DNA from 3 places in the Anoxybacillus sp. ST70 genome. Region 1 is predicted to be linked to each of the others. Evidence: riboswitches for the same ligand, from Rfam matches in the RefSeq annotation. Region 1 holds a riboswitch; each other region holds the start of a gene.
The links. A riboswitch is a leader RNA that binds a small molecule or an ion and turns the genes downstream of it on or off. The one in region 1 is predicted to bind thiamine pyrophosphate.
Positions count from the first base shown of each region.

Region 2: another riboswitch for thiamine pyrophosphate. It lies ahead of tenA (thiaminase II); the one in region 1 lies ahead of thiC (phosphomethylpyrimidine synthase ThiC).
Region 3: another riboswitch for thiamine pyrophosphate. It lies ahead of thiM (hydroxyethylthiazole kinase); the one in region 1 lies ahead of thiC (phosphomethylpyrimidine synthase ThiC).

Region 1 is NZ_JAHZOF010000004.1:203,970-214,854, forward strand. Features, by position in the region: gene K1I43_RS08070 (NAD-dependent deacylase) at 1-124, shown strand, start outside; gene K1I43_RS08075 (DIP1984 family protein) at 409-921, opposite strand; gene K1I43_RS08080 (PH domain-containing protein) at 1,149-2,552, opposite strand; gene K1I43_RS08085 (PH domain-containing protein) at 2,542-2,994, opposite strand; TPP riboswitch at 3,130-3,244, shown strand; gene thiC (phosphomethylpyrimidine synthase ThiC) at 3,353-5,038, shown strand; gene K1I43_RS08095 (potassium/proton antiporter) at 5,156-6,601, shown strand; gene adh (aldehyde dehydrogenase) at 6,966-8,486, shown strand; gene K1I43_RS08105 (DUF779 domain-containing protein) at 8,537-8,863, shown strand; gene K1I43_RS08110 (MBL fold metallo-hydrolase) at 8,996-9,829, shown strand; gene K1I43_RS08115 (DUF817 domain-containing protein) at 9,858-10,652, opposite strand; gene K1I43_RS08120 (helix-turn-helix domain-containing protein) at 10,668-10,883, opposite strand.
Region 2 is NZ_JAHZOF010000009.1:5,051-15,954, forward strand. Features, by position in the region: gene K1I43_RS11805 (MoeB/ThiF family adenylyltransferase) at 1-754, opposite strand, end outside; gene K1I43_RS11810 (thiazole synthase) at 754-1,521, opposite strand; gene thiS (sulfur carrier protein ThiS) at 1,523-1,726, opposite strand; gene thiO (glycine oxidase ThiO) at 1,710-2,831, opposite strand; gene tenI (thiazole tautomerase TenI) at 2,819-3,433, opposite strand; gene K1I43_RS11830 (energy-coupling factor transporter transmembrane component T family protein) at 3,435-4,229, opposite strand; gene K1I43_RS11835 (ABC transporter ATP-binding protein) at 4,226-5,677, opposite strand; gene K1I43_RS11840 (ECF transporter S component) at 5,681-6,271, opposite strand; gene tenA (thiaminase II) at 6,246-6,941, opposite strand; TPP riboswitch at 7,033-7,140, opposite strand; gene K1I43_RS11850 (class I SAM-dependent rRNA methyltransferase) at 7,274-8,458, shown strand; gene K1I43_RS11855 (PepSY-associated TM helix domain-containing protein) at 8,749-9,261, opposite strand; gene K1I43_RS11860 (glycoside hydrolase family 13 protein) at 9,388-10,904, opposite strand, start outside.
Region 3 is NZ_JAHZOF010000006.1:58,603-69,506, forward strand. Features, by position in the region: gene K1I43_RS09530 (globin-coupled sensor protein) at 280-1,647, shown strand; gene K1I43_RS09535 (hypothetical protein) at 1,666-2,001, shown strand; gene K1I43_RS09540 (ATP-binding protein) at 1,979-2,377, shown strand; gene K1I43_RS09545 (STAS domain-containing protein) at 2,370-2,663, shown strand; gene K1I43_RS09550 (fused response regulator/phosphatase) at 2,682-3,818, opposite strand; gene K1I43_RS09555 (enoyl-CoA hydratase) at 3,912-4,673, opposite strand; gene thiE (thiamine phosphate synthase) at 4,776-5,429, opposite strand; gene thiM (hydroxyethylthiazole kinase) at 5,431-6,222, opposite strand; TPP riboswitch at 6,282-6,397, opposite strand; gene hcp (hydroxylamine reductase) at 6,561-7,850, shown strand; gene K1I43_RS09575 (thermonuclease family protein) at 7,881-8,408, opposite strand; gene K1I43_RS09580 (histidine phosphatase family protein) at 8,405-9,031, opposite strand; gene K1I43_RS09585 (ABC transporter ATP-binding protein) at 9,082-9,783, opposite strand; gene K1I43_RS09590 (ABC transporter permease) at 9,776-10,585, opposite strand; gene K1I43_RS09595 (nitrous oxide reductase accessory protein NosL) at 10,582-10,904, opposite strand, start outside.

The DNA of each region.
Region 1 (10,885 bases):
ACGAAGCGGGGCCAAATTAGTGATTGTGAACATGGAACCGACACCGTTAGATGATTGGGCGGATTTGCTTATACATGGTCGCAAAATTGGAGAAGTGTTGCAGGAAATAACGGAGAAGTTATAGGAAAACCAAAATAACTCATTGTATGCCGTTTTTTCCTAATGATCGAATGCATATATACAATGACGAGAGAGAGAGAGAAGAATGATCGAAAGAAAACAGAAAACCAAAATCTATTTACCCGTTCGTTACTCGTAAAACGTTACATCGTTACTCGTTCTCCGTTCTCCGTTCGCATCCCGCTCTTAGACTAAAAAGGACTTTGAAGAATGGTGATCATTTCCTCATCTCTCTCGTTGGTGCCTAAGCACCCATAAGGGCACTTTGCAAAATGCCCTTAAAGCTGCTTATGCCTCTAAATATTTGCTCGCAAGCGAAACGTCTATTTCCACAGTATAGTTGACTTTATCAATGCGACTAGACAGCACTTCGACTTGGCGTGCCAACATTTCTGCGGCTTGTTTATATTCGCTCGGATTAAATAATGCAATAGTTTCCATCACCACATTTCCACCATAATACTCGCGTGGTTTTGTGTCTCCTAGTCGCTTATACAAATGAACTCGACTCCGCAACATTTTCGCTGTTTCAATCGCGCGAATAAGAGAAATACGTTCCCCTTTCCATTCGACAGTCTGTTGCATATTCGTTTCGTTGATCAGTTCTTGTAGTACAAGCACATCTTTCTGTATTTCGGCCATCTCTGTAAGTACTTGCTCGACCGTCCGTTCTGGCGGTGTATACATCTCCCCTTTTGGAACGGTAACCGTGTGAGTCGTCAACAACTCCGCTTGCAGCTCGTCTACTCGCCTTTTTAAAAACGAAAGGAGATTAATTGATTGCGCTAACGTAATTTTCATTTACTCAGCCTCCACCTTTACTCATCGACTGCATAATTATAATGATGAGGAAGAAAAAAGTAAACTTTGAAACTTATGGTTCATCACCTAAAGATGTACTTTTTAAATTTAAACTTGATAGCAACATAGCAAATAAAGCAATGTAGTATAAAAAGTAAAACAAAGTGTTTAGTTTCTATCACAATCGTCTTTATTTAATAACTACAACTTTTGGTGAAGTGCCAAACTTATTCCTTATTTCTCAAAAACCATTCGTATATTGCTTGTGCCTCATGTTCGTCCACATCAACAACTTTTGTGCGTATGCCCGGCATGACAGTCGCACGTACTGTACATAATCCGAGTCGTTGTTGCATACGAGTTTGCGAGATCGTTAATGACTGAATACGATGTTTTAACATATATACCGTTTTTATCGTCAGCCATCCACTTCTCAATGCTAGCTGCTCACTCTTAATCGTTACTCCCGCTCGTTTATAGCTTCGATAGCCGACATATACTGCGGGCACAAGGAGAAGGAGCGTTTCAAATCGCTGAAAAAATACGATTGTGATGACCGGAATGAGCATAACCGTATAGAGCGACCTCAACATATAGCGCCAACGGACACGTGTACATAACAATCGGAACGAATCGTGCAAACGATATTCAGGAAAGCACGTCGCAACAAGAGAAGCAACTTCATTTTTACGAACAAGCGGAAACAACACGAGACTTCCATGTCTTCCATCATCAAGTGCCCCTCCGGCATGAATAAGGTGAACGGAAACGTAGCCAAACAAGTGCCGAATCGGACTTTCCTTCACTCCAATGGCTTGAACGCGCTCAATCGATGTAGAAATGCTCTTTTTTTGCAGCAATCCTGTTGTTATCGTTATCGTTTTGTTTTGTTTGACAACTGTAAAATTCATATAGCGAAAAAGATGACCGATCACAGACAATACGTAAGCAATCATAAGAACGATAAACAACAAGACAAGTGTAGAAGCTGTATCGTCAGCGCGAAAAAATATGTTTAGCCGTTCAAACGGGATGAAATCATTAAAATCGGAAAGAAATGCGCCAATCGCTGCAATGACTCCAAAAGCACCACCACTTGTGGTCGATAAAAACAAAGCGTCACGAAAACGAAGTGTAAATATGGTAGCCGCCTTATCTTCTATTTCTATACATATATTTTCTCGTTTTTGGTGATGCACCACTCGCTCTATTTGCTTTGCTTCTTCTATGGAAACCGCTGAAAGTATTACTTCTGGTTCATCTATTTGCCTGCCAGCTGTTTCAATATGTACTTGTACAACACCTACAAGCCGCTGAAACACCCCTGACGAATATGAAATACCTTGAATACGTTCAAATGGAATATACCGTTTCTGTTTTACAAATATCCCTTGTTCAATATACATGTCATTTTCTTGTAAACGATATGTAAATCGCTGCCACGACATATACCCAGCGAACATAGCGTAAAAAAGAAATAAAAACAAAGGCAGCCAATCAACGAAAGGATCACCTGTTTTCTTTTTTATTGCTAGAAGCAAAGCAAGCGCCAAAAACGGTCCTTGCTTCAACCGCTTAACTATATAAATAACAATCGCAATCGGATGCAACCGTTTCTTTTCATGCATCATTTTCATCTTCCTTCACTAAAGAGGAAATGTAGTAACGCAACTTCTCTGCTTCTTGCTCATCAAGAAATGGAATTTCGTGCGCAGTTGCCGCTGTATAAATGTAAAGTGAAGCAAGTTTTTTCCTTCGTGCTAACGGACCTTGCTTTACATCAACATGTTGAATGCGAGGAATTGGAATAAGCGTACGCTTTCGAATCCATACCCCGTGCTCGAGTTCAATTTCTCGATCACGAATCATATATCGCCACCGCTCCCATTTCCAGCGCGGAACGAAAAAAACAAACAAAATCGCATCAGCAATCCATAAGCAGACGAGCCCCAAAACAACCCACATAGGAACGAAAAAATGAACAATCACGTATAAGAGAAGAAAAATAAATAAACGAATGACTTCATACATTCGCCACATCAACACGGCTCGGTTGGAAAGTACGTTTTCCATTTTTCTTATCTCCTCTCCTTCAATGCCTCCATTACCGCTACTTCTAAAATACGAACACCATCAAGTATATTTTCGAATATATATACTTTACAATATTTTTATCATATGCTAAATTATTTTTAAAGTTCATAATTTTACATCTACTAGGGGTGTCCAATAGCTTGGACTGAGAGAAGAACGCGCAAAAGTTCTTTGACCCTTTGAACCTGATCTGGGTGATGCCAGCGTAGGGAAGTAGATGGTGCGAGTGTAATTGACTTGTACTATTTGCGGACAAAATCAGGTTCTTTTTGCAGAACCTGATTTTTTTTACGCATTGGCATCGCTCCTAATAAAAAATGAAAAGGAGCGAATAAGAATGAACGATTTATTTTCCAACATGCTATTTCCCTCAAGTAAAAAGGTGTATGTGCAAGGAAGTCAAAAAGATATTTGTGTTCCAATGCGAGAAATCCAACTGTCGCCAACAAAGACAGAAACAGCGATAGTAGAAAATGAACCGATCCGCGTCTATGACACAAGCGGCCCGTATACCGATCCACTTTTTGAACCGAATATTCATAAAGGATTGCCAACATTAAGAGAAAAATGGATAGTCGAACGCGGTGATGTCGAAAAGTATGAAGGAAGGTTTCCTAATGCGAACTTACCTTTTCGACGCAAACCGATGCGCGCCAAAAGAGGAAGAACGGTTACACAAATGCACTATGCAAAACGGGGGATCATTACACCTGAAATGGAGTTTGTCGCAATTCGTGAACAAATGGATCCCGAATTTGTTCGTCAAGAAGTTGCGGCAGGAAGAGCAATTATCCCAGCTAATATTAACCACCCTGAAAGTGAACCGATGATTATAGGAAGTAAATTCCATGTGAAAATTAACGCAAATATCGGAAATTCAGCTGTCACATCTTCCTTAGAAGAAGAAGTTGAAAAGATGCTTTGGGCGATTCGCTGGGGAGCTGATACTGTCATGGATTTATCAACAGGAAAACATATACACGAGACACGAGAATATATTATTCGCAACTCTCCTGTTCCGATCGGTACCGTCCCTATTTATCAAGCATTAGAAAAAGTCGGCGGTGTCGTCGAACATTTATCGTGGGACATTTTTCGTGAAACATTGATCGAACAAGCAGAACAAGGTGTAGACTACTTCACTATTCATGCCGGCGTACTACTTCGTTACATCCCATTAACAATTAATCGAACGACAGGGATCGTTTCTCGCGGTGGTTCGATTATGGCACAATGGTGTTTAGCACATCACGAAGAAAACTTTTTATACACTCATTTTGAGGAGATTTGCGAGATTTTAAAAACTTACGATATCGCTATTTCACTTGGAGACGGATTGCGCCCTGGTTCTATTGCGGATGCAAACGACGAAGCTCAACTTGCCGAGCTACAAACACTTGGAGAATTGACAAAAATTGCTTGGGAGCATGATGTTCAAGTCATGATTGAAGGTCCGGGACATATTCCGATGCATAAAATTAAAGAAAATGTCGAAAAACAAATGGAAATTTGTCACGGGGCACCTTTTTATACATTAGGTCCAATAACTACCGACATTGCACCAGGTTATGACCATATCACCTCAGCCATCGGTGCAGCAATCATCGGATGGTACGGAACGGCGATGCTTTGTTATGTTACTCCGAAAGAACATCTCGGATTGCCAAATAAAGACGATGTCCGTCAAGGTGTTATCGCTTATAAAATCGCTGCTCATGCTGCCGATTTAGCAAAAGGGCATCCTAGTGCACAAAAAAGGGACGACGCCTTGTCAAAAGCACGGTTCGAGTTCCGATGGCATGATCAATTCAACTTGTCTTTGGACCCTGAACGTGCGCGTGAGTATCATGATGAGACGTTACCGGCTGAAGGAGCAAAACTCGCTCATTTTTGTTCGATGTGCGGTCCAAAATTTTGTTCAATGAATATTTCGCACCAACTGCAAAAAACTTTACAGCACGAAGGAATGAAGGAGAAGGCAAAACAGTTTGTCGAACAAGGAAAAACATTATATACAGATTAAGATGCAAGTTGAGCATTATCGCTCAACTTGCATCTTATTTGACAGTTTTCTTTTTTTATCTTAATTTTATTACGAGCAGTATATTTCATAAATATTTAGAGAGGAGAGAAAAACATATTGACCGATTTTATCATTTTTTTGTTAGGACTCCTTTTGATTATAGGTGTATTAACGACAAAGTTTTCTTCGTGGTTAGGAGTACCGTCCCTCGTTTTCTACATACTGGTTGGAATGATTTTATCGAAATTTATATACTTCGACAACGCCTTCCTAACTCAAATATTCGGCATTTTTGCATTGATTGTTATTTTGTTTGAGGGTGGCATGAACACAAAATGGAATACATTAAAAAAAGTGATCGTTCCATCCTCCTCTCTTGCGACATTCGGGGTACTTATTACAGCTATTTGTGTCGGTGCCTTTGCAAAATATATTTTAAATATTTCATGGGCAGAGGGGCTACTACTGGGAGCCATCGTGTCTTCTACTGATGCAGCAGCCATTTTCGCTACATTAGGGAGCGTATATGTAAACCGTCGTCTCTCTGCAACACTAGAGGCAGAATCAGGAATGAATGACCCTATGGCTGTTATTTTAACTCTTTCTTTAATTACGTTCGTCCAAAATCCTGAAATATCTATACTTCATACTTTATTGGGGTTTTTTTGGCAAATTATTTCAGGCATCTTAATTGGACTTGGAATAGGGAAATTAACCATTTGGTGTATGAACAAAATTCATCTGGATTCGTCTGGATTATATCCCATCCTATCTCTATCATTTGCAGTACTCTCCTATAGCACTGCCGCTTTAATGAAAGGTAGTGGATTCCTTGCTGTATATATCATGGCTGTTTTTGTCGGTAATTCCCAAATCGTTTATCGTCATTCTGTTTTTCGTTTTAATGAAGGATTAGCATGGATGATGCAAATATTTATGTTCATTTTACTTGGATTACTTGTTTTTCCGAATGAGTTAGTAGAGGTAGCGTGGGAAGGCATTGTTCTTGCGATCTTTCTTATCATTGTAGCAAGACCAATTAGCGTAATGGTAAGCACAATAAAAATGCGTTTTTCTATGAAGGAAAAACTGTTTCTTTCCTGGGCAGGTCTAAAAGGTGCTGTCCCGATCGTTTTGGCAACTTACCCTCTCATTGCAAATGTTGAAAATAGCCAACTGATTTTTAATATTGTTTTCTTTATTGTTCTTATTTCTGCTCTTATTCAAGGATCAACCATTTCTTTGTTAGCTAAGCATCTAGGATTATTGCATGGAGAAAAAAAGGAGGTCGCTCATTCCCTTGAATTAATGTCAACGACAAAAGCGGATAAAGAAATTGTTGAAATTCATATTGGAAGTAAACAAGCTCATTTATCGAAAATGACAATTAGTCAACTTCCTTTACCTAAAGATTGCTTAATCACAGCTATTATTCGGAATGAAAAAATTATTACCCCGAAAGGAAATGCGCGATTGCTTGAAAATGATGTTGTATATATATTGATTGACAAAGGAAAAATATCAGAAATCTATAAAATATTTTCAATAAACGAAGATATATAATTTTAAGCAAAAATAAATAAGGGCGAGAAGCTTCTCTCGCTCTTACATAAACAAAGCTGACTTTCTACCTACTCCATTCTATCATTAAACAAATTTTATTCGATCTTTTAAAAAATATCTCTAACAAGTCTATTCACTTCAATTCGATTCTTCAAACTATGTTCTTCTACAATTCCTTTTTAGATAATCTCCCCTCTTTATTTAGCTAACGAAATATAAGAACTTCTTGTAATCCGATAATCAATCAAATAAGTGAAATAAAAACGATGTAGTAGATCATATTTCACTAAATCGACACATATGATGTGTATCAGACTTGGTCATTTATTTTCATTTGAAAACGGATACAAAAGGAGGAGTTTACATGATTTATGCTCAGCCTGGGCAACCTGGCTCACTCATTACATTTAAAAAGAGATACGAAAATTTCATCGGTGGAGAATGGGTACCTCCCATTGACGGTGAATATTTTGAAAATATTTCGCCCGTTACTGGACAAGTATATTGCGAAGTTCCTCGCTCGAAAGCAGCTGATATCGAATTAGCACTCGATGCTGCTCATGCGGCGAAAGAAACATGGGGACGCACATCTGTCGCTGAACGTGCACGCCTATTAAATAAAATCGCAGACCGAATGGAAGAGAATTTAGACATGCTTGCGGTCGCAGAAACATGGGAAAACGGAAAACCGATTCGTGAAACGCGTGCCGCTGACATTCCGTTGGCAATTGATCATTTCCGCTATTTTGCGGGTTGCATTCGCGCTGAAGAAGGCACGCTTGCAGAGCTTGACGATGATACCGTCGCTTATCATTTCAAAGAGCCGCTTGGAGTTGTCGGACAAATTATCCCTTGGAACTTCCCAATTTTAATGGCAGCGTGGAAACTCGCACCTGCTTTAGCTGCTGGTAACTGCGTCGTATTAAAGCCAGCAGAACAAACTCCAACATCGATTCTTGTGCTAATCGAGTTAATTCAAGACTTATTACCAAAAGGTGTTATCAACGTCGTCAACGGATTTGGTCTTGAAGCTGGCAAACCGCTCGCTTCTAACCCACGAATTGCAAAAGTTGCCTTTACTGGCGAAACGACAACCGGACGTTTAATTATGCAATATGCATCTCAAAATTTAATTCCGGTTACGCTTGAACTCGGCGGAAAATCACCAAACATTTTCTTCGCTGACGTTGTTGCGAAAGATGACGAATTTTTCGATAAAGCATTGGAAGGTTTTACGATGTTTGCATTAAATCAAGGGGAAGTTTGTACATGCCCTTCACGCGCGTTAATCGAAGAATCGATTTACGATGTGTTTATGGAACGGGCTTTAGAACGAGTGAAGCAAATTAAACAAGGAAATCCGCTCGATACGAGTACGATGATTGGCGCTCAAGCCTCATCTGAACAGCTAGAAAAAATTTTGTCATACATCGACATCGGTAAACAAGAAGGGGCTGAACTTCTAATCGGCGGCGAGCGCAATATGTTAGAAGGAGACTTACAAGGTGGTTATTATGTCAAACCAACCGTCTTTAAAGGGCATAATCGTATGCGTATCTTCCAAGAAGAAATTTTCGGTCCGGTTGTATCTGTCACCACATTTAAAGATAAAGATGAAGCGTTAGCGATCGCAAATGACACATTATACGGACTAGGTGCTGGAGTATGGACGCGCGATATTAATACAGCGTATCGCTTTGGACGTGGCATTCAAGCTGGACGTGTATGGACAAATTGTTATCACGCATATCCTGCGCATGCGGCATTTGGTGGATATAAAATGTCAGGAATCGGACGTGAAACGCACAAAATGATGCTCGAACATTATCAACAAACGAAAAACTTACTTGTTAGCTACTCACCGAAAAAACTTGGATTTTTTTAATCGTCAAGGCAGCGTCTCGAAAGCGCTGCCTTTTTGAAAGGATGGGACACATGCAACCGAAAGTCATAGCGACCGAAGCAGCCCTACAACTTATTGAAAAGCTAAAAGCGAAATATGGTCCACTGATGTTTCATCAATCAGGTGGATGTTGCGACGGAAGTTCACCGATGTGTTACCCGCAAGGAGAGTTTATGATCGGTGACTCAGATGTATTGCTTGGCGAAATTGGAGGATGTCCATTTTATATGCATGCTGCTCAATATGAATATTGGAAACATACACAACTTATTATTGATGTTGTGCCTGGCCGGGGTGGCATGTTTTCACTTGAAGGATCCGAAGGAGTACGTTTTTTGACAAGATCAAAAGTATTTTAGTCATATGATGAGTTGCTTTAGGGCAGCTCATTTTTTATGAATGAAGCACAAAAACGATGATTTTCATAAAACCAAAAATAATGAATGACTATTCATTTTTGTATAGTATAATGGAATTAAGGGGGAGTGGGGATGTTACTAAAGAAAAAATTTGAACAAGAAACGGTTGGCGATGTCCACGTTGCCAAAGGTACTCTAACATTTCAAGGAGTTCGCTTAACCGTTCATTGTTTCTCGATTGATGGTGTATTGATTGACACCGGAGCACAATCGTTAGCACGAGAATTTACACAGTTTTTCAACCAATTACAAATTGACCAAGTTGTCATTACTCATTTTCATGAAGACCATACAGGTTGTGCAGCATGTTTACAAAGCGAACGACAACTGCCCATTTATATGAATGAGCTCATGATTGATTATTGTCGTAAACAAGCAGATTATCCCATATATCGCAAGTTTTTTTGGGGAAAACGCCCCCCTTTCCAAGCCAAACCGATTGGAAAAACATTTTCTACTCACCACGGGACATGGGATGTCATTCATACACCAGGTCATGCGGTCGATCACCTCGCATTTCTTAATCGCGAAACAGGACAACTTTTTACAGGGGATTTGTACTGTCTAGAAAAAACAAAAGTCGTTTTGCGCGAAGAAAGCGTCCCTACATTGATTGAATCATTAAGAAAAGTGTTAACGTACGATTTTAACGAAATATTTTGTGCTCACGCTGGTTATATAAAAGACGGACGAACTGCTTTACAACGAAAGCTTAACTATTTACAAGAACTTCAGGGAAAAATTATTGATTTGTATGAACAAGATGCACAACAAAAACAAATTCAATCCATTCTTTTCTCGAAGAAATATCCAATCACCTATCTTTCCTTCGGTGAATGGAGCTCTTCTCATATCGTCCGTTCAGTGATTGAAGAATATCGGATCAAAAAGATGAGCGAACAGTGACGATTGCTGTTCGCTAAAATCATATATTCTATTGCGTCCTAACCGCCGCAATCGTCGTCTGTGGATTTTTTTCTTTCATCTGCTTTAACGTCGCAACGATGAGAAAGCTGACAATGACTAATAAAAACCATGAACTTACTTTTCCTAAGTGAACGATACTCCAAGCCTTCGCTTGGTTCGGGTATTGCCAAGCGCCAAAGAACGTAGCAATATTTTCCGCAATCCAAATAAAAAACCCGATGAGAAAAAATGAAAGCACAAGCGGCATGCGATAACGCGTTCCATTCACCTCGTATGTGACGGATGACGACCAAAAAACGAGCATAACAAGTCCGATTAACCACCAACGAACATCAAACCAATAATGATGGGTAAAAAAATTTAAATAAATCGCTGCAGCTAGTGGAACAACGACTGAAAATGGCGGCCATTTCACGAGTTCCACCTTTAACCGTCGCCACGCTTGACAAAGATAGCTAGCGACACTTGCATACATAAAACCGCTATATAAAGGCACGCCGAAAATTTTAACATACCCTTCTTCTGGATAAGCCCAAGACCCCATGTGCACTTTAAACAATTCAAGCGCAAGACCAATGAGGTGAAACATCGTAATCACTTTTAATTCATCTCGCGTTTCTAGCCCGGTACGCACCATCCACCATTGCATCAAAAGGCAAATAATAAGCAGCCAATCATACCGTGGCAAGAAAGGAAGCGGCACCATTTTTGTTACGGCTAACGAGGCAAAAATGACAACGGGAAACAAGCAAGATAACGCTTGTTCCCAACCAAAATGAACGAGTTGAATGAACGCTCTCATCGCTTTTGCCTCCCATTACATTTCGTCATCGCTTCGATATTCTAAAATATCTCCCGGTTGGCATTCTAATGCTTTACAAATGGCATCTAACGTCGATAACCGAATCGCTTTTGCTTTGCCGTTTTTTAAGATTGATAAATTTGCCATCGTTATTCCTACTTTTTCTGACAGCTCAGTCACGCTCATTTTCCTTTTCGCCAACATGACATCTAGATTCACAATAATCGCCATGT
Region 2 (10,904 bases), on a different contig from region 1:
GAAGGGCTGGATACGTTCGTTTTTCACTACACGATGGACAATCGTCTTTTTTTAACTTATGCACATCGATCATGCGATATTGTCCGTGCCATATATCAAATGAAACAAGTTTCCGATTCACTTGAGCATGCACGCATATTTTTAACGCTTCAGCCGTTTGATGCGCAACAACCATATGAGCGACAGGACTAATGATCCCAACGGTATCGCATGTCGCGTTGCCAAGCGGAACTTCTTCAAGTAAACAACGCAAACATGGCGTTTCATTCGGAACGATCACATAACTTAAACCGTAACTTCCTACGCACGCCCCATAAATCCACGGCACATCATACTTTTGCGACACATCGTTGATGATCATACGCACGTCAAAATTATCCGTACTATCGATCATAACGTGGGGACGTTCACGGGCGACAACATGTTCAAGCAAGCGAGCGTCCGCATCAGCTACAATCGGTTCAACGACCACATCGCGATTGATGGCTCGCAAATGCACAGCAGCAGCAATGGCTTTCGGCAATCGATTTGTTGCATCTTCTTCCGTATATAGCTGTTGGCGTTGCAAATTGCTCCATTCAACATAATCGCGATCAATGATTGTTATTTTCCCAATCCCTGCACGTACAAGCGTCTCTGCATTTGCCGCTCCAAGCGCTCCTGCGCCAATAAGGAGCACATGTTTTTCACGAATGGATTGCTGCCCTCTTTCTCCAATTGGCGCAAACAATTGTTGGCGTGAATAACGGTCCATTAGATGACGCTCATCCCTTCGCTCGGGCTACTCGCTGTTGCATATTTCTTTTTCGGAATACGTCCCGCTTCATACCCAAGTCTCCCCGCTTCAATCGCAAGCTTCATCGCTTTCGCCATTTTTACAGGATCTTTCGCAGAAGCAACAGCTGTATTTAACAATACTCCATCCGCACCTAATTCCATTGCCAATGCCGCATCAGCTGGACCGCCAATGCCTGCATCGATAATGACGGGAACAGTGGCTTGTTCAATAATGAATTGAATGTTTAATGGATTCATAATTCCTTGTCCTGAACCGATCGGTGATGCGCCAGGCATGATCGCATGGCAACCGAGTTGTTGCAGTCGCTTCGCTAGCACAACATCATCTGACGTGTACGGTAAAACGATAAATCCTTCTTCTAATAACATTTCTGTTGCTTTCAACGTCTCGATCGGATCAGGTAATAACGTTTGATCGCACCCAATCACTTCTACTTTCACCATATCACAAAGCCCAGAAGCTTTTGCTAAACGGGCGATGCGCACCGCTTCTTCCGCTGTTTTCGCCCCGGCTGTATTCGGTAGCAGTTTATATTTTGTTATATTTATTTTTTCTAAAAAATTCGGTTGATCGGGTGCAAAAATGTTCATTCGTCGCACCGCAAACGTTAAAATTTCTGCTCCCGACGCTTCAACCGCTTCTTTTTGAATATCGATGTTCGGAAATTTCCCTGTCCCAAGCAATAAACGAGATTGAAATGTATACGGACCGATTTGTAACATATTATCCTCCCCCTACAAAATGAACGATTTCAATGCGATCACCGTCAGCGATGGCTGTATGCTCATATTTCTCTTTCATAATAATGTTCGCATTGATTTCAACGATCGCGATCTTTTCATGAATGCGAAAATGTTGTAACAGTTGAGCGACAGTACGAATGTGAGCTGGCAAGTCAATCATCTCACCGTTAATGATGCAACGCATTCCCCTCCCCCTTTCTTGTTAGCGAAAACGGCATCATATCAAATGGCACATCTTTTCTTTCAAGCATATCGCTTACAATTGTTCCTGTGATGGCGCTTAACAAAATGCCGTTTCGATAATGCCCTGTTACAACGAATACGTTCTCATATTGTGGATGCGCTCCGATATAAGGCATGCCATCTTTTGTTTGCGGCCGAATGCCTGCCCACACTTTTTCAAATGTGGAATGAGCGATAGCCGGAACGATTTGCATCGCACGCGCTAGCAAATGTTGTACGCTACATGTTTGCACCGTTTTGGCAAACGAATGCGCGATGGCGCTAGCCCCGATGATCAAGCGATTGTTCGCTTTCGGCACAATATAACAGCCGTTTTTCGCAAATACAGTCGTTTGTAAAAGCGGTGTTTCTGTCGTAACCGAAACACATTCTCCTTTGACCGGATACATATGTAGCGATAACCGCAACTTTTCAGCTAACATTGGCGTCCATGCACCACACGCGATGACGATACGTTCAGCATATAACGTTCCGCTCGTCGTTTTCACTCCTACAACACGTTCCCGTTCGAAAATAAAATCGTACACTTCCGTATACGGTAAAACACGGGCTCCTTTCGCCATTGCTCCATGAGCAAAAGCGACTGATAGTTGTTTCGCGTTCACTTGTTGATCAATCGTGTACATCGCACCATATTCATTTCGTACATTTCGTTCCATGTCCGCCACTTCTTTCGGTGTTAACCAGCGGACGTGCTGTGGTTGTATGCGCCCCCAAAATTCATAATGTTCCGTTAATTTTTCGTACTCTTCCATCGTTGTCGCCAACTTTAACATTCCTGCTTCATTCCACTCGACTTCAATATTTGTCAATTCTCGCAATTCGGCAATAACGGCTGGAAATGCCGCTTGGCTCGCCAAAGCAAGCGGAATGAGCGGGTGGTCTGTCGAAAACTCAGAATGCGCACCGAGCATCCCAGCTGCTGCCGATGATGCTTCTTGCGCTAACTCTCCCCGTTCAATGACAACGACTGATGCTCCTCTTTTCGCTAACTCAAAAGCGATGCTACTGCCGATAATGCCTCCCCCAACAATTAAAACGTCCATGTATTCGCCCCCATTTGTTTCCTATATCGTTGAACCATATGTAGCGGATCATCCGCCTCAAACACCGTCGACATAACGGCAATTCCTTTCACTCCCGTCATGAACACATCACGAACATGGAAAGGTTTAACGCCTCCAATGGCCACGACAGGAATGCGTACGTGACTTATCAACTGACGCAACGATGAAAGCCCGCGCGGCTTTCGTCCTTCTTTACAATTCGTTTCGTATATATGTCCGAAAATGACGTAGTCCGCTCCTTCTTTTTCCGCCCGTTTCGCTTCTTCAAACGTGTGCACGGAGCAACCGACGCGCAAAAAAGGAAACTTCCCTTTTATTTGTTTGGGAGGCAAGCTATGATGGGCGAGCTGAACGCCGCCAACGCCATAAACGACAGCGACGTCCACCCGATCATTAATGACTATTTTTTGTGCTGGGACATTTGCTTCAAGCAACTGTTCCACAATTATCCCAATCTCTTTTGCCGAACGATGTTTTTCACGAATATGAATAAAGTCAGCATATGCATGTACGAACGACGAAATATGAACAAACGTTTCAATGGACTGCTTTCCCGTCGAGATGAGATGAAGCTCTTTCATCTTAACGCACATCCTTAATCGCAACGTATGGAAACGCATGAGCAGCGTAATATCCGACCGCAACAATGACGCATATGACAACGAATAAATAGACGTCATATTTTCCGAGCGTCAGTTCATAATAAAACGTTCTCGCTCGTTCATTTGTAAATCCTTTCGCTTCCATCGCTACGGCAATGCGTTGAGCGCGGCGAATGCTTTGTGATAAAAGCGGAATCGCGTATCGTTTCATCAGTTCAAGCTTCCCGCGAAACCCTTTCGCTTTGGCGGCTCGACGTACTTTTAATGCTTGGTGCACCGTTTGAAACTCTTCTACCATCATTGGCAATAAACGTATGGCTGCTAAAAAACTATACGCATATTTTGGTTTCAATTTCGCTTGTTGCATCAGTGAATAAAATAAAAACACCGGCTTTGTCGTAAGCGCAAACATTAACCCGAAAATCGCAAACAAAAGCGTACGAAATCCGAGATGAACGCCGCGATAAAAGCTTTCTTCCGTCACATGAATAAGACCGAAGCGAAACCACGTCGTCTCTCCCTTTCCAAATAAAATCATGGAAGACGACGTAGAAATGAAAATGAAGAAAAACGGAACGAAAAACAAAAGCATATGCTTTATTCGATAACCGCTAAACAACATAAATAACGCCGTAAAGCCGATCGTCCAATTGATGAGCACGTTCGGGTTATGGACAAAAACAATAACGATAAACATCGGCAAAAATAACAATAATTTTACGGTTGGGTTCGTTTGGTGCAACCATGTCTCTTTATGTTCGATGCTCCATCTCACCATATCCCACCTCGCACAACCGTCCGCGGCACGATCGTTTCATCGGCGACAAGCTTTCCTTTTTCAATGACCCATCGTCTCGTCGCAAATTGAGACACGATGCGCTCATCGTGCGTCACCATGACAATCGCCTTTCCTTGTTGCCGATACGCTTCAAGCCATTCGAGCAACGCAAACGTATTTTTTGCATCTTGCCCGAACGTCGGTTCATCAAGAAGCAATATGCGATGGCGATCCGTCACTGAAGCGGCAACACTTAACCGCCGCTTTTGTCCCATCGACAATTGGTACGGATGCAAATGCCGTTGCGCACTTAAATGAAAACGCCTAAGCAACCTCTCTACTTCCTCTTCTATTTCATATTCCAGGCGTTGTTCAAGACGTAAACAATAAGCGAGCTCATCATCTACACGATTTGTAACAAATTGAAACTCTGGGTTTTGAAATACAAAAGCGATGTGATCGTATAATACCCCATCATTTTTTACTAGCTCTCCTTGCCAATACATATCGCCTTCTGTTCGAATTAACTTCATGAAGCTTTGCAGCAACGTACTTTTTCCTGCGCCATTTTCCCCTGTAATCGCAATCCATTCACCTGCACGAATGACGACATCATCGACTGCGATTTTTTCTTCTTTTTGTCGAAAACCGCGGAGCGACTGTACATGTAAAAGCACGTCTGACTCATGATACGGCTGCTGCGCTGTTTTTGGCTTTTCATACGTCTCCCACACTTGTGGATACCAAATGCCTTGTTCGGCAATAAACGAACGATACGTCGAAAATATATGGTCCGTTGGGCCATCAGCAATGATTTCACCACATGCGTTAAACAAAATGATGCGCTCAACAAAATCGAGAATATGATCAATTTTATGCTCAACGATAACAACTGTTCGGTCGTCCGCTACTTCTTTTAACGTTTCCCATACGGCTTTTGTTCCTTCTTCATCGAGAAGCGCTGTCGGCTCATCTAAAAATAACACATGCGGGTCAAGCGCCAAGACAGAGGCAATCGCTAACCGCTGCTTCATTCCTCCCGATAACGTTTGAATCGGCACGTGAACGTGCGGAAGACGAAGGTGCATGCGTTGAAGAACACGCTCGATTTTTTCTTTCATCTCCGCACGTGGCACACCGAGATTCTCAAGAACAAACGCAATTTCTTCATCGACGTACGGCATGCAAAACTGCGCATCCGGATCTTGAAACACATAGCCGACTTGCTTTGGAATGTGAAGCGCTTTTGCTTTCATCGGCACATCGATCGAGCGCGGAATAATGCCTGCCATCACTTGTAATAACGTCGATTTTCCACACCCTGATGGACCTAAAAGCAACACTTTTTCTCCTTTTTTAATCGAAAGCGATACATCGGTAAATAACCGTTTTTCCGCCCCCGGAAACTTTAAGCGCAATTGCTCAATGTGTATCAACGATGTCACCTTCTATTGATCAAGCGAGTCGTAATCTTCTTTTGTCGTCGGGCGCAACAGTTGCGTCACACCTGTCGCTTCGAGCGCTTTGACAAGCGAATAGGCAAATACCCCAGCAATGATGATCGCTCCAACGAAACGCGCACCGATAAATAATGTTAAATTCCACCACGCTAATTGATCAATATATCCTTTGTAAAAATCAAGCACTAATGAAGCGATTGTTGAACCGACGGCAGCAAGCGACACAACCGCCACGTCGAAACGTTTATAACGGAAAGCAGCGAAAACAAGCTCAGCCAGCAATCCTTGCACAAAACCGTAAAATAACACTTCTAGTCCCCACTCAGATCCAGCTAAAAACTCCCCTGAGGCAGCAGCGACTTCCGCAAGCAACGCCACTCCTGGCTTACGAATCAACAAATATGCCACTGTCGCAGCAATAAACCACATGCCATAAATGAGTTGATCGAGATGAAGTCCAAGCGGTTTCACCGCATAGTAAAGCGGTCCCCACACTTTATACACAATCCCAAACACAATCGCTACAACAACGGTCGTTAATACGTCTGTTAATTTAAGCCCTTTCGTTTGCATAAACATCCTCCTCTTCCATTGGCCAACGTTCTAATTTGTACGCCATATCCCAAAATAAATATTCATACTGACTGCTGATCCAAAAGTGTTGCTTCATTCGCTCTAAATCTTTTTCACTTACTGTTTTCGCTATGTCATTTAAGCGCGCAATTTGTTGTTCGACAAGCTGTCTAAACCAATCGGAGCCGTACGCTTCAATCCATTTCGCATAAATCGGATGATTCGGCTTACAATGCTTTAATCTCTCGCCAATTTCGTAATATAACCAATAGCACGGTAAAATGGCCGCTAATACATCACCGAAGTGTCCTGCAAACGCTGCCCGATACATATGTGACGTGTATGCATACGCGGTTGGTGCAGGAACAAATGATGCCTTTTCTTCTTCTGTAATGCCGAGCTCTTTCATAAACGTTTCATGTAAACGAAGCTCAGCTTCATACGTATTTTGCGCATGATTCGCCATGCTTGCAGTCGTTTGTAAATCGTCAGCCATCGCCCCGCCAAGCGCTTGCACTTTCGCGAAGTGTGTCAAATAATATGAATCTTGTAATACATAATACCGAAAACAACGTAAATCTAGCGTCCCTTCTCCTAGTTGTTTGACAAACGGATGATGAAAACTCGCTTCCCAAATCGGATCGACAGCTTTGCGCAACTGTTCTGAAAACAACATCTCCTCTCCCCCTTATGAAAAAATAAAAAACCACTTTCTTTGCGCAAAGAAAGTGGTTTTGTAAACGATGGAAATTGGCATATAGACACACTTCGCACCGTCTCCACTTCCCTACGCTGGTATGATCCAGATCAGGTTCTAAGGGTCTCAAAGGCACACTTTGATCTCAGCCTATCTAAAGGCCCCCCTAGTGGAATGCATTTGCATCATTCACTTTGTCACTAATATTAGCATATTTCATTGTTTTGTCAAATATTTTTCTCCATTATTTGCGCACATCGTGTTCTTCCTGTATGCTAAAGTAGCGAATATATAGTTCAGGAGTGGAATGTATGGCGAATGTATTTTTAAAACGAAAAAGAAAAAAGCGGCTTGAGCTTGGACATCCGTGGGTGTTTCAAAGCGAAGTTGACTATATTGAGGGAGACGTTGAGCCAGGTGATTTCGTCAACGTATATAACCATCAACGTCATTTTTTAGCGAAAGGGTACATTAACCCGAAATCACAAATGATCGTGCGCGTGTTAACGCAAAATCCAAATGATGAATTAAATGCTCAATTTTTTATGAATCGCATTCGGCAAGCGTGGGCGCATCGTGAGCGCATGATTCCGGGCGTTCGTTCATGTCGCGCCATTTATGGAGAAGCGGATTTTTTACCTGGGCTCATTGTCGATAAATACGAAGATGTGCTCGTTGTGCAAATTTTATCGCTCGGCATGGAGAAAAGAAAAGAATGGATTTTACAAGCGCTTCTCGACGTCTTTCAACCGAAAGCCATTTATTTGCGCAACGACGTCCACGTGCGTGAATTAGAAGGGCTGAAACAAGAAAAAGGATTTTGGTACGGCACGTGCGATACGAACGTACAAATTGAAGAAAATGGCGTCAAATATATTGTCGACATTGAAAACGGGCAAAAAACAGGGTTTTTCTTCGATCAGCGCCAAAATCGCGCCGCGATCAAGCCGCTCATTACAAGCGAATCGACTGTGCTCGATTGTTTTACGCATACAGGCTCATTTATGTTAAACGCCTGCTTATACGGAGCAAAACATGTGACCGCTGTCGACATTTCTGAACATGCGATTGAAACGGCAAAAAGAAACGCTGAGCTAAACGGATTTACAAACGTGGATTTCGTCGTTGCGAACGCGTTTGATTATTTAAGAGAATGTGTACAAAAGGGGGAAAAATGGGATGTCGTCATTATTGATCCTCCAGCGTTTGCTAAGTCCGCTCATGCGGTACCAAAAGCGCTTGCCGGCTATAAGGATATTAATTTAAACGGCTTAAAACTCGTCAAAGACGGCGGCTTTTTCGTAACAGCGAGTTGTTCGTATCATGTGCATCCTGATATGTTCCAAGCGATGGTCGCAGAAGCAGCGTTTGATGCAAAGAAAATTTTACGTCAAATTCATTGGAGTGGCGCAGGATATGATCATCCGAAACTGCTTGCCGCCGATGAAGGGGATTATTTGAAGTTTGCGATTTACGAAGTACATTCACGCAAATAAAACAGGTTGGCGCACGCCAACCTGTTTAAAAATGGACAAAATTGTTGTGCACACATGGCATAAAAACGGGGTATACTATAATTGAAAACGCTTACTTTTGTGAGGTGATCGATATGGCATTAAAAACGATTTGTCCAAAGTGCTTTGGAAAAAAGAAAATGAAAATTTGTTTGTCGCTTTATAAAACATGTTCGTTTTGCAACGGAACAGGGAAAATTCAACAAACACCTACGAAACGAATTAGTTAAAAAGCGCTTCGCACCAACGGTTGTTGCGAAGTGCTTTTTCGTTTATGCAGCTATGTTTCTTCGTTTCGCCTTCGTTTGCGCCCGCAAAATTTTCACAGATAAATAAATCCCTGTGACCGTTAAAATGATAATCGCAATCGCAGCCACATCGATCATGAGACGGTTCCAAATCCCAAGTTTCCCAACATGAATGGCACGTACAAACGATGCGAATGTATTCACTTCTTTTTTTACAACTGTACCATCTGGTGCAATCGTCACTAACGTTCCATCTTTATCGTTTAACCTTACCATATACATCCCATGATTCATCACAACACCAACTTCGTCCATTGAAAACGCTCCAGACTCGCTTGCTTTTTTCACCGCATCAATCATGTTTAACTTCGCATGTCCATGGCCATCTCCATGCGCATGTTCATGATTATCATGCGAATGACCGCTCATTCCCATTAACCAGCGCTCTGTTAACAACAACCCTGTGACCGCTTCTAAAAGTAAAAATACAGAACAAATGAGCCCGATCCATAAATGTAAATGGCGCGTTTTTTTCACAAAAATCCCTCCGTTTAAAAAGATGTGCTTGCCATGAATGTACAAAAAAGAGATGTGAAAAGTATGAAATGATTACGAAAAAAATGTGAAATCCCCTCTTCCATATCGGAAAAGGGGATTTCATCATCATTTCATGACATATACGCGCGCTTCGTATGGGCGCAATGTAAAACGTGTCACATGTTTATGTTGTTTGACATCATAGTTTGTTAACACAAGTTGTTCACTATTCAATTTTAACGAGTCATAGCGATACATCGTTTTTCGGTCTGTTAAGTTCACGATGACGACTGCTTTTTCATCACCTAATGTGCGCGTATACGCATAAATTGCTTTATGGTTTTCTAATATTAAATCATATGTTCCATAAACGAATACGTCATGTTGTTTACGAAGTTGAATCATACGTTTATAAAAGTTTAAAACAGAATTTGGATCATTTAGCTGCTTTTGAACGTTAATTTGCTTATAGTTTTCATTCACACCAATCCAAGGCGTTCCTGTCGTAAAGCCGGCATTTTTTTCATCGGACCATTGCATCGGTGTGCGCGAATTGTCGCGGCCATTTTTCCAAATCCAGCGCATCACTTCTTCATGAGAACGGCCTTTGGCGCGCTCAATGCGATAATAATTTTTAATAGCGACATCGTCATATTCATCAATTGTTTCAAACTGTACGTTCGTCATACCAATTTCTTGTCCTTGATAAATAAACGGCGTCCCTTGCATAAGGAAATATAGTGCTCCTAACGCTTTTGCACTTTCAACAAGATATTGCTCATCATTTCCCCACGTCGACACCGAACGCGGTTGGTCATGGTTTTCAAGAAATAGCGCATTCCATCCAATGCCTTCTAACCCTTTTTGCCATTTCGTTAATACACGTTTTAATTTCCGAACATCGACACCGCCATCTGTTCCTTTTTGCCAAAGTCCGAGATGCTCGAACTGAAAAATCATATTAAAAATACCGTTTTCTTCACCGACCCAATCTTCCGCTTCCTCTACAGTCACTCCGTTTGCTTCGCCAACCGTCATAATGTCGTAACGCGCAAACGTTTGCGCTTTGAGTTCACGAAGATACTCCATAATTCCTTCTTGATTCATATGTCCATCAAACGAAGGAACGTAATCAAGACCTTTTGGATTCGGTAAATCAGGAAGACCTTCTTTTTTCTTAATGTGTGAAATCGCATCGACACGGAAGCCATCAATTCCTTTGTCAAGCCACCAGTTGATCATATCATATAGCGCGCGACGAACATCTTCATTTTCCCAGTTTAAATCGGGCTGCTTCGTCGCAAACACGTGCAAATAATATTGGTCCGTCGTCTCGTCATATTCCCAAGCAGAACCGCCAAAAATACTTTCCCAGTTGTTTGGCTCTTTGCCGTTTTTTCCATCGCGCCAAATGTACCAATCGCGTTTCGGATTGTCCCGTGATGAGCGCGATTCAATAAACCACGGATGCTCATCGCTCGTATGGTTAATGACGAGATCTAAAATGACTTTCATGTCGCGCTTATGAATTTCTTCAAGCAATTGATCGAAATCTTCCATCGTGCCAAACTGCTCCATAATGTCTTGATAGTCACTAATGTCATAGCCGTTATCTGCGTTTGGCGATTTATAAATCGGGCAAA
Region 3 (10,904 bases), on a different contig from region 1:
ACGTATAAATATTATGTTTCATATTCGCAAAAATAACGACGGTAGCCCCAATTAAAACGAAAAATAAATATAAAATTTTTTTGCTCATCGCTTCTCTCTCCGCAATTCATATTGTTCACAAATATACATTCTACTTCATTCTTTTTCATTCGACAAGAAGGGAAAACTTTGTCATTTTTTGCGCTTCCCTCGGAAATAACATAAAAATTTTCCTTCTTATTTTTGTTGCACATGATATAATATTCTAGGGGATTTTTAATAAATAATGGAGGGAATACGATGTCAAAATGTCCATTTCACACCCTTTTTAATGAAGCGGGAGCGATTCAACTGTTTCGAAAAAAGCATCAAAAAGAAAAAGAAGATGCGACTCTTCATCTTTCTACACCTTCACATGTAACAACATATTATCGCCAACTTCTTTCAAGCGATCGAAAACAGCAAGTCACTTTCGTCGGGCTGACAGAAGAAGATGTACAACAACTCGCTTCGATTCGCCCACTTTTTGCTAAACATGTCGAACGAATTGTCAATGCGTTTTACGATCAAGTTGGACAGATGCCGCATTTAAGAAACATTATTGACAATCATTCAACGATCGATCGCTTAAAACAAACATTGCGCGCTTATTTAATGGATATGGTATCTGGAGAAATTGGCGAACAGTACGTGATTCGTCGAAAAGTAATCGGCAACGTTCATAACCGCATCGGATTATTCCCAGAATGGTATTTAGGCGCTTATACCATTATTCAAAATGAAGTGCTCCGCATATTAATGGAAGAGTTGCCTCCAACAGAAGCAACGAACGTATATCGTTCGTTCGCTAAACTTTGTTCATTGGATATGCAAATCGCTATTGAAACATATATTGAGGCGTATACGTCTTCGATGATGAAATTAAACGAAATTGCAGAGTTACAACATCGGTTAACAGAATCATCTACAACACTTGCGTCAAGCGCAGAAGAAACGACTGCTTCCATTTTTGAAGTACAAAAAAACGTGCAAGATATGTTACATGAGGTGACAAACATCCAACATCAGTCCGTACAAATGACTGAACGGGTGGAAAAAGGAAAAGAAGATGTGAAGCAAACGTTAACAAAATTAGATGGTGTCGCGAAACTAATTGAAGGAACAAAGTCGTTGACGAATGAGCTAACAGATAGCTCGCGGAAAATCGGGGAAATCGTCAATGCGATTCGTAGCATTTCAAATCAAACAAACATTTTATCGTTAAATGCAAATATTGAAGCAGCGCGTGCTGGTGAACACGGAAAAGGATTTGCGGTCGTCGCAAATGAAGTACGAAAGCTCGCGGCACAAACCGAGCAATCGCTTGATTACATTCAAAATCATATTGATGTCGTACAACAAACGATTCGAAAGTTTGAACATGCGTTTCAACAAATTGTCGAGGAAACGCGCGCATTCCGGCAAGCAAATGAAAGCATTGTTCATATTTTTGATCAGTCCGTTACCGATGTGAAATCGACAAGTAAAAAAATTGATCAGTTTACTTCACTTATTACACAGTTTCATCAAATGTTTGATGAAATTTCATCAGCCGCATCTCAAATTGCTGAAATGGCCGAACAGTTAAACGACTTAAATCAAGAGTTGACAGAAAAATTTAATTCGTAATGGTTAAACGGAGGAAAGATGACGATGAAACACCCACGGCTGAAATACGAGCAACGAACGTTTGCGCATATAGATGAAATGGCAGAAACATTACTTCACGAAGCAAATGAGCAACTTGTACGAATCGATATGGGACTTCTTCCAAACGACGTACCATCACGAAATTATGCAAAGTTTCGTCTCATGCATTTACAACGTTCATTTGGAGAACATATCCCTATTTCGTTTCGTTCAACGTATAATTCTTTATGGAGTCAATTGTACCGCCTCGAGCATCAAGGGGATTATAAACATCCATATATTCAACAACTTTTTATTCAGTTAAGAAACAATGATTCAAGCTCAACTAAATGAAACAAATTATAGCACGATGATCTCAGCGATGCTCGAGCAATTAGATCGTTGTATCCAGCTAGACGACATGCAAAAATATACAGTACAACTCGTATTATGGGAGCTTGTTTCAAATGTTATTCGTCACTCTACAAAAAAAGATGCAGACGTATATATCAGTTGGTCAGATGAAACGGTCGTCATTGAAGTAATCGATCAAGGTGATGGGTTTGAATGGGAAAAACAACTAAACACCCTCCCTCCTCATTTCACACAACAAGAAGGGGGACGCGGACTTTTTCTCATTCAACAACTCGCCTCGCATTTTTCATTTGACGAAAAAGGAAAGCGTGCAATCGTTATGATTGCACGAAAAAAGGGGGAGAAATATGATTGACATTGTAACATATCATGACAAAATCGTTGTCTCTTTTCAGCAAGATATTAACTTTGAAACATCGCGTATCATGGAAGAAATGATTCAATCACAGTCGTGGGATACATCTCTTTTACAAATTGACTTATCTGCTGTTCGGTTTATTGATAGCTCTGGTGTTCGGTTGCTTATTAGCTGGCTGTATCCATTAAAAGATCGAATGCGAATTGAAATGACCGGTGTTTCAGCACCTATTAAGCATATATTATCGATTTGTCAATTGGATCAAATGGTAGACGTAAAATAGCGATCTGTTCACAGATCGCTATTTTACATGAATGGAAACAAACGTAATATCGTCATTTCCTTTCGCATATTGTGCTTGTTCATTGATCTTCTCTATCATTTGATCAAACGAATGAGCCATTTGCATTGTATGTGCAAGTTGATTCGCACATTCTTCACCTAACACTTCTATTAGCCCATCTGTGTAGAGAATAAGGTACGCTTCATGTTGAAAAGAAATCGTCCCTTTTTTATATGGGGCATTTGGTACAATACCGATTGGAATGCCTCCTTCTTTTAAAAACTTCATTTTTTGATCGGTCATGAATATTCCCGAAGGATGTCCTGCATTCACATATTCTATCACTTTTGTTTTCACATCAATCGTTCCGTAAAAAGCTGTAAAATAATATTTCGTTTCCTTTCCAAACAATTGAAAAGCATGTCGATTTAATTCATGCACAACCGCAAGCGGTTCAGTCACTTTCGTCATTAATCCGTGTAATAGCGAACGAATCGACATAGCAACGAGCGCAGATGCAACGCCATGCCCCATGACATCAATTACGATAAAAGCATACATATGGGGGCGAACTTGCTGCCAAAAATACAAATCGCCAGACAGTTGTGAGGACGGAATATACGTCCCAACAAAATGAATATGTTCATTATTCATTCGTTCAGGGAGCAAACCTTCTTGAACGAGTCGAGCTAAGTGTAAATCTTCGTTCATCTTTTTTTGCATCGCCCACATATGTCGATAACTTTCCATATATGCTTCGTTCGTTCGTTTCAGTTGATCCATCGTTTCTTTTTGGCGATACGCCAATTGAACACGAGCAATCAGTTCAACCATGGTAAACGGCTTGCGAATGTAGTCAAATGCCCCGGCTGCAAACGCTTCTTCTAATTTTTGTTCCTCATCGTAACCGGTGACCATTAATACAGGAACGTGTTGTAATTGCTCATGTTGTTTAAAGCGCCGACACCATTCAATACCGTCTGTTTTCGGCATACAAATATCCATTAAAATGACATCTACATGTTGCGATAAAATATATGCGTATGCTTCATCTGCATCCTCAAACGGATAAATTGAAATATTTTCAATATGTTCAAGCATTGCTTCAATCATTTCTAATGTTGGTCTATAATCATCAATAACTACTACTTTCATCTTCCGTCGCCCTTTTCGTTATGTTTTTATATTTTATTTATACACGTCACAAAGTCGAAAAGGCTAGTTAAAGATGAAAGTTTTGCAAACTTTTTATTTTCCACGAAAATGCGGACGACGCTTTTCTAAAAAGGCACGAATGCCTTCCGCATGATCTTCTGTTTTTCGCATTTCTGCTTGATATGCTGTCTCCATTTGCAACGTTTTCAACAATTGTTCTTCGCTTAAATGAGCATACAACTGCTTCGTTGCAATCATCGCAACAATCGGTTTAGCCAACCATTCATTCACTTTTTGTTGAATCGTCTGTTCATCGCCAATTCCATCAATGAGTCCCACTTCATATGCCTCTTGTGCACTCATCACTTTTCCTTCCCATATTACTTGTTTTGATTTTACTTCTCCAATTTTCCGTTTTAAAAAGAAATGGCCACCGCCATCTGGGATTAATCCAATGCCGATAAAATTCATTGCAACACGTGCTTGTTCGTTTGCAATAACATGATCGCAAGCGAGCGCTAAGCTAAGTCCTAATCCTGCAGCAGCGCCATGCACGTAACTGATCGTTAGTTTCGGCAATTGATATAGTGTGAGAGCAATATGTTTAATCGTTTCCATTACTTCTATGAATGAATGCTCATTCGTTGATTGCAACATCGTTTTAATGTCTCCCCCTGCACAAAATCCCTTTCCTCGTCCACGAATGACGACAATATCTGCCTCGCTTTTTTCCACTTCTTTTAACGCTTGTAGCAACTCTGCTAACATTTGTTCGTTTAAAGCGTTCAACGCATCCGGACGATTCAATTCAATTGTTGCGACTCGTTCTTTATATGACAATACGATATGTTCCATTTTTCCCATCTCCCTCTTTCATCTGTTCGTTTTTCTCTTTCGACACATATAAAGAAAATCCTGCATCAAAAATATAAACATTTAGTAATAAAAAAGACGACATTAACTGCCGCCTTTTTGTTTTGCATCCATCACCATCTCATATAGCTGCTTTGTTTGTTCCCGAATTTGTTCGGCACGGCAAATGGCCGAAATGACAGCGATTCCATCTGCTCCCGCTTCAATGACTTGTTTTGCTGTTTGGTGTGTAATCCCACCGATTGCCACAAGCGGAACGTGCTTTTCATGCGCGCGAATGTGCTTAATCATTGCCAATCCACATGCTTGTTTTGCATCTTCTTTTGAAACAGTTGGGAAAATTGGACCTAATCCAACATAATCGGCACGAGCAGAAAGCGCTTGTTTCACTTCATTCAAGTTGTGCACAGATACCCCTAAATAGCGATCCCCTATTCGATCACGAACACGTTCAGCTGCCTCGTCTTCTTGTCCGACATGAACCCCATCTGCCTGTAAGGTAAGCGCTAAATCAACATCATCATTTACAATAAAAGGAATGTTGTGAGCAAGACATCGCTCAAACAATTTCTCAGCTAAGCGATATTTTTCAACTCCTGTAAGTGCCCCTTTTCCTTTTTCCCGAAACTGAAACATCGTAATGCCACCTTCGATCGCTTCATCAAGCACAGCGAGTGGATCTTTCGTACAATCGACACTCCCCATCACAAAATATAAAGATAGTTTTTGCTTCATCATTTTATTCCCCTCGAATGTGTGCGTATTCATCTACTTCTTCTGCGCTCGTTTCGTATAAAGCATTCAGAAATGCAAGCTGAAAAGAACCAGGTGCTTGCGTTTGTTTGGCTGCTTTTTCAGCCGCTATACCGTAATAAGCGAGCGCAGCGACGGATGATTCTACGATGTTTTCTCCTACACTAGCAAATGCGCCTAATACCGCACTTAATAAGCAACCTGTTCCCGTTACTTTCGTCAACATCGCATCGCCGTTTGAAACGATCGTTACGTGTTCTCCATCTGTCACTATATCATTTTCCCCAGTTACAACGACTACACAGTGAAACATACGTGCTACTTTTTTTGCGACGTGCATGAGATCACCTTGAACGTCCCCTGCATCTACCCCTTTTGTACGTACTTGTTCTCCAGCAACGCTTGCGATTTCTGATGCATTTCCGCGCAAAATAGAAATGTTTACTTCATTCAATATACGTCTTGCTGTTTCCGTGCGATACGCTGTCGCTCCCGCCCCAACGGGATCAAAAACAACAGGAATGTTTGCTTCATTTGCCGCTTTTCCAGCAATCAACATCGCTTCTACGTCTGTTTCATTTAATGTGCCGATATTCAATACAAGCGCACGTGCCAAGCGCACCATATCAGCTACTTCTTCTTTGGCATACGCCATGACAGGAGATGCACCTATCGCAAGTAAACCGTTAGCAACAAAATTGGTCACCACCACATTTGTCATATTATGTACAAGCGGTGACTCCTTTCTAACGCGCGTTAACCATTGTCCAACATTCATCGTTCATTCCCCCTATAAAAAATAAAAACTAGTCGGAAAGAATCGACTAGTTTACATTGCCAAAACATAGCCTACTTCCCTCCGCTGGTACAAACCAGATCAGGTTCAAAGGGTTGGAAAACTGATTACGCGTTTTCCTCTCAGCCATCGCCATCCGGCACCCCTAGTAGTGTGATTCATTTAATTTTCTTTCATTTTAATACATTTTTTCTCATTATTCAATATAGAACATTGTCAATTTTCGTTCACATTTTTGTATAGAAGTGTGATATGTATCACTTACGTCACACATATTTTCCCCTATTGTTAAAGTGTTAATAAGAAGAGGAGGGGTTATGATGTTTTGTCATCAATGTGAACAAACACCAACAGGGGGATGTACAGTTGTCGGCGTTTGCGGGAAGGATGAAACGATTGCAAGCTTGCAAGATACTATTGTGTTTGCGTTAAAAGGAATTGCAGCATATCGCACGCATGCTCATCAACTCGGATACACAGATCCATTCGTCGACACAACAACACACGAAGCGTTATATATGACGTTAACAAATTCTAACTTTAACGTACAAGAGCATTTAGATATGGCAATGAAAGTTGGTAGAGCTGCCATTCGAGTCATGGAACTACTTGATCGGGCACATACGGAACGGCTTGGCATTCCTCAGCCCGTCCGAGTCACACAAAATAAAATTGAAGGAAAATGTATTCTTGTAACAGGACATAATTTATTTGCTCTCGAACAGCTATTAAAGCAAACGGAAGGAAAAGGAATTAATATTTATACACACTCAGAAATGCTTCCAGCACACGGTTACCCACAATTAAAAAAATACAAACATCTAAAAGGAAATGTCGGAAAAGCATGGTATGATCAACGTCGCTTATTTGAAAAGTTTCCTGGCGCCATTTTAGCGACAACAAACTGTGTCATGCCAATTAAAGGTTCGTACGCTGATCGCATGTTTTCATACGATGTGGCAGGATTAGAACATGTACAAAAAATTGAAAATGACGATTTCACACCGTTAATTGAAAAAGCATTACAACTTCCAGAAGCAAATATCGAATCAGAAGAAACATTAGTGACCGGTTTCCATCACGAAACAGTCATTCAAATTGCGCCTGAAATTATTCAAGCTGTAAAGGAAGGAAAAATTCAACGCTTTTTCGTTATTGCAGGATGTGATGCTCCTGGAAAAGGTGGTGAATATTATCGCTCATTAGCAACATCTTTACCAGAAAACACCGTCATTTTAACGACATCTTGTGGAAAATTCCGCTTTAACGATGTGGATTATGGTGTTGTTCCTGGTACAAACATTCCGCGATATATTGACTTAGGACAATGCAATAACTCGATTTCAACAGTAAAAATTGCGATGGCGCTTGCAGAAGCGTTTGGCTGTGAAGTGAATGAACTGCCTGTTAGCATCGTCCTTTCGTGGTTTGAACAAAAAGCGGTTGCCATCTTACTCGGATTGTTTAGTTTAGGCATTCAAGACATTCGAATTGGACCGAAAGCACCACACTTCATTTCAGAAGGTGTGTTACTCGTCCTACAGGATATGTTCGGTCTCAAACTTATCGGTGACGTAGAAGAAGATATGCAAGCCATGTTAGCACATTAAAAGGGCTGTTTCATCCAGCCCTTTTCATATTTACGAAGCTTGATCTAACCATACACTCATATTAAATCCTTCTTCTGTGACATATCCATCCACACTCCAAATGCGCTTTTTCTCTTTTTTTGCTTCCTCTTGTGCTTTATACAATCTTTTTGCATATTTTGTATCCGGTTCAAACACATAAGCAACGCGTGCAAGCCCTTCTTGTACAATTTTTTCTTGATACAAAGTTCCATCCTCCAACCATATGTACGCAAGCAATCGACCGTAACGATCATACGGTTGTTCTTTCGCACTTAATTCGACCGTCACTTTTTTGTGAAGAAGAACGTCTTTAGCCATTTGTTTTGCTTCTTCACCATACGCCTGTTTTTCGCGATACGTTTCGGGCGTGTCAATGTTTAACAGACGAACGGTTACCATCTCTCCATCTTTTTTTACTTTGACTGTATCTCCATCAACAACGTATTGTACTGTCGTAACAAACGTCGTTCCTTTATTTTGCTGTACACAGCCGTGAATAAGGAAAATGAATACAAAAAGAACAAACCATTTTTTCATCCTCGTATCATCTCACCTTCAAGGTGCGAAATATTTGACTCACATTCCAACATCCACTTTTCTCCATCGAACGAAACAATTGTCACACTCGTACCATATACGCGACTATTTTCCCATAACTGTGCGAGCGTTTGCTGTTTCCAATATACAAGAAGCGTACGAATAACGACACCATGTGTCACGACGAGAACATGACCTTCTGAATGAGTGTGAGCAATATGATGAATGGCAGCTACAGCTCGCCGTTGCACATCAAGAAATGTTTCTCCAACAGTCGGATTGTACGCATGTGGTTCATAATAAAAATGATGATGATTTCGCTCGTCCGTTTGAGCAATTTCGGCAATCGTTTTCCCTTCCCAATTCCCTAAATGAATTTCACGTAATCGCTCATCAAAATAAGTTGGTATGTCACGTTGTCCTAAAACAATTTGAGCCGTTTCTTTTGTTCGATCGCTCGGGCTACAATACAGAGCCGTAAACGGAACTGTACGAAAGCGTTCCTGTAAAAGTGACGCATGTTTTCTTCCTGTTGCGGTTAAAGATGAATCTTTCCATCCTTGCATACGTTGTTGAGCATTCCACTCTGTTTCTGCATGGCGAATGACGTATAATTTTAACATGTTACATTCCCCCTCCAAACGAAAAAAGTAAGCTATGTTCGCTTACTTTTTCAGTATGCCATATGTTGTGAAAGTTGTGCAAAAAATATAGATTCTAGCGATTGCCCATCTTGACAAAGTGTAGAAACCGAATCATATACGAGCATTTGTCCTTGATGAATAAACGCAACAGTATCTGCGATTTCTTCCACGATCGACAACATATGTGTCGAAAAAATAACAGCTTTCCCCTTTTCTTTTTCCGTGCGAATAAGGCGTTTAAATTCCCATACCCAGTACGGATCTAAGCCATTCGTTGGCTCGTCTAAAATAAGCAATGGGGCGTCCGCTAAAAGCGCTTGCGCAAAGGCAAGGCGTTGTTGCATTCCTTTTGAATATGTCTTGACTTGCTTATGTTGATCATTCGTCAATCCAACAAGCTGTAAACATTGTTCGACACGCTCAACTGCTGCTCCTTGCCATCGTCCAAACAAAGATAATACTTCGTAACCGGTTAAAAGCGGAGGAAATTGCAAATGATCAGGCATAAAAGAAAACCAATGTTTATCGTCTTTTTGAACTTGCTTTCCGTTTACACATATGTCTCCTTTTGTTGGAGTGAGCTGTCCAATTAACATTTTAATAATTGTACTTTTCCCTGCACCGTTACCACCGCATAACGCCAAACATTGTCCCGATTGAAGAGAAAATGAAATGTTTTCTACTTTGTTTTGCTCATTATATATTTTCGTTAATTGTCTCACCTCAAGCATGTCGTTTCCCTCGTTTCATCCATACGTTCGCTAAAAATAATGGCACAATGATCCATACGCACGCGATCGCCAAAAAGACTAGTTGTCCACTTGCACTTTCTGCCCATTTCGACCATTCATATAGCTGTGGGCCAAATAGAGCGCTACTTTTCATCGCCGTTATCGTCCAAACACGCACAAGCTCAACGGGATTAAACATAACGGATAACCCGAATAGGAAGATGGTAAACTGTTTTGGCACAAGCGATAATAATGCTAATGTGAGAAATTCATAAAATAAAACGAAAAATGCCCAAATAAACAAGCTGACACCGAGTGCTTGTAAACGATTAGAAGCAACAAGTCCAATGAATAAAGCGATGGCTAAAAAAATGCTCGTTAATACGATCGTCAATGCAAACGAAAGGAAAAAAAATGTCGACCACGTTCCTCCTGTTGTAAAAAGGACAACACTTGCACTTCCATATCCGAAAGCAATCACTGTCCATAATGATATACAACTACCGACATATAATCCGAACGTTAACGAACGAGGGGAGATCGGATATGTTAATATAAGTGATAACCGACCGTCTTCTTTCTCCCCTGCAATAAACAAACTACCTGCTAATAAGGAGACAAGTGGAACAAGTAAAAGAGACAAGTTTAATAAAGCTGCCGTCGAACGTGTAAATACTCCTGCTGTCTCGTGCCCGCTACTCGCGATCACAGTTGATGATAAAACAGCAAATATAATGGCGAAGCTCATTAGCCATTTGCTACGAATCATCATCATCCATTGGTACTTCATCGCTGTATTCATTGTTCAAATCCCCACCGATGTTGTTTTAGTTGCTCATACGTCCATAACTGCCCTTCCCCTTCTTGTTCCATATACGCTTTCGCATGTTGCTCATTCGCAAATGAAACGACGCCATAGTTCATCGGCGTCCAATAATTTGGATGATAAGCATAGACCGCTTTCTCGAGCTCAATCCATTCACCGTTTGTTACATCACGAACATATAGCTTAGCTATGTCGTCGTTGTTTTGCTTATTCATCCATTCCATCATGCAGCCGATATCATCAAATTTTTGCACCGTTCCATCTTTTAAAATCGCTTCTGTCGCATATTGCTCTG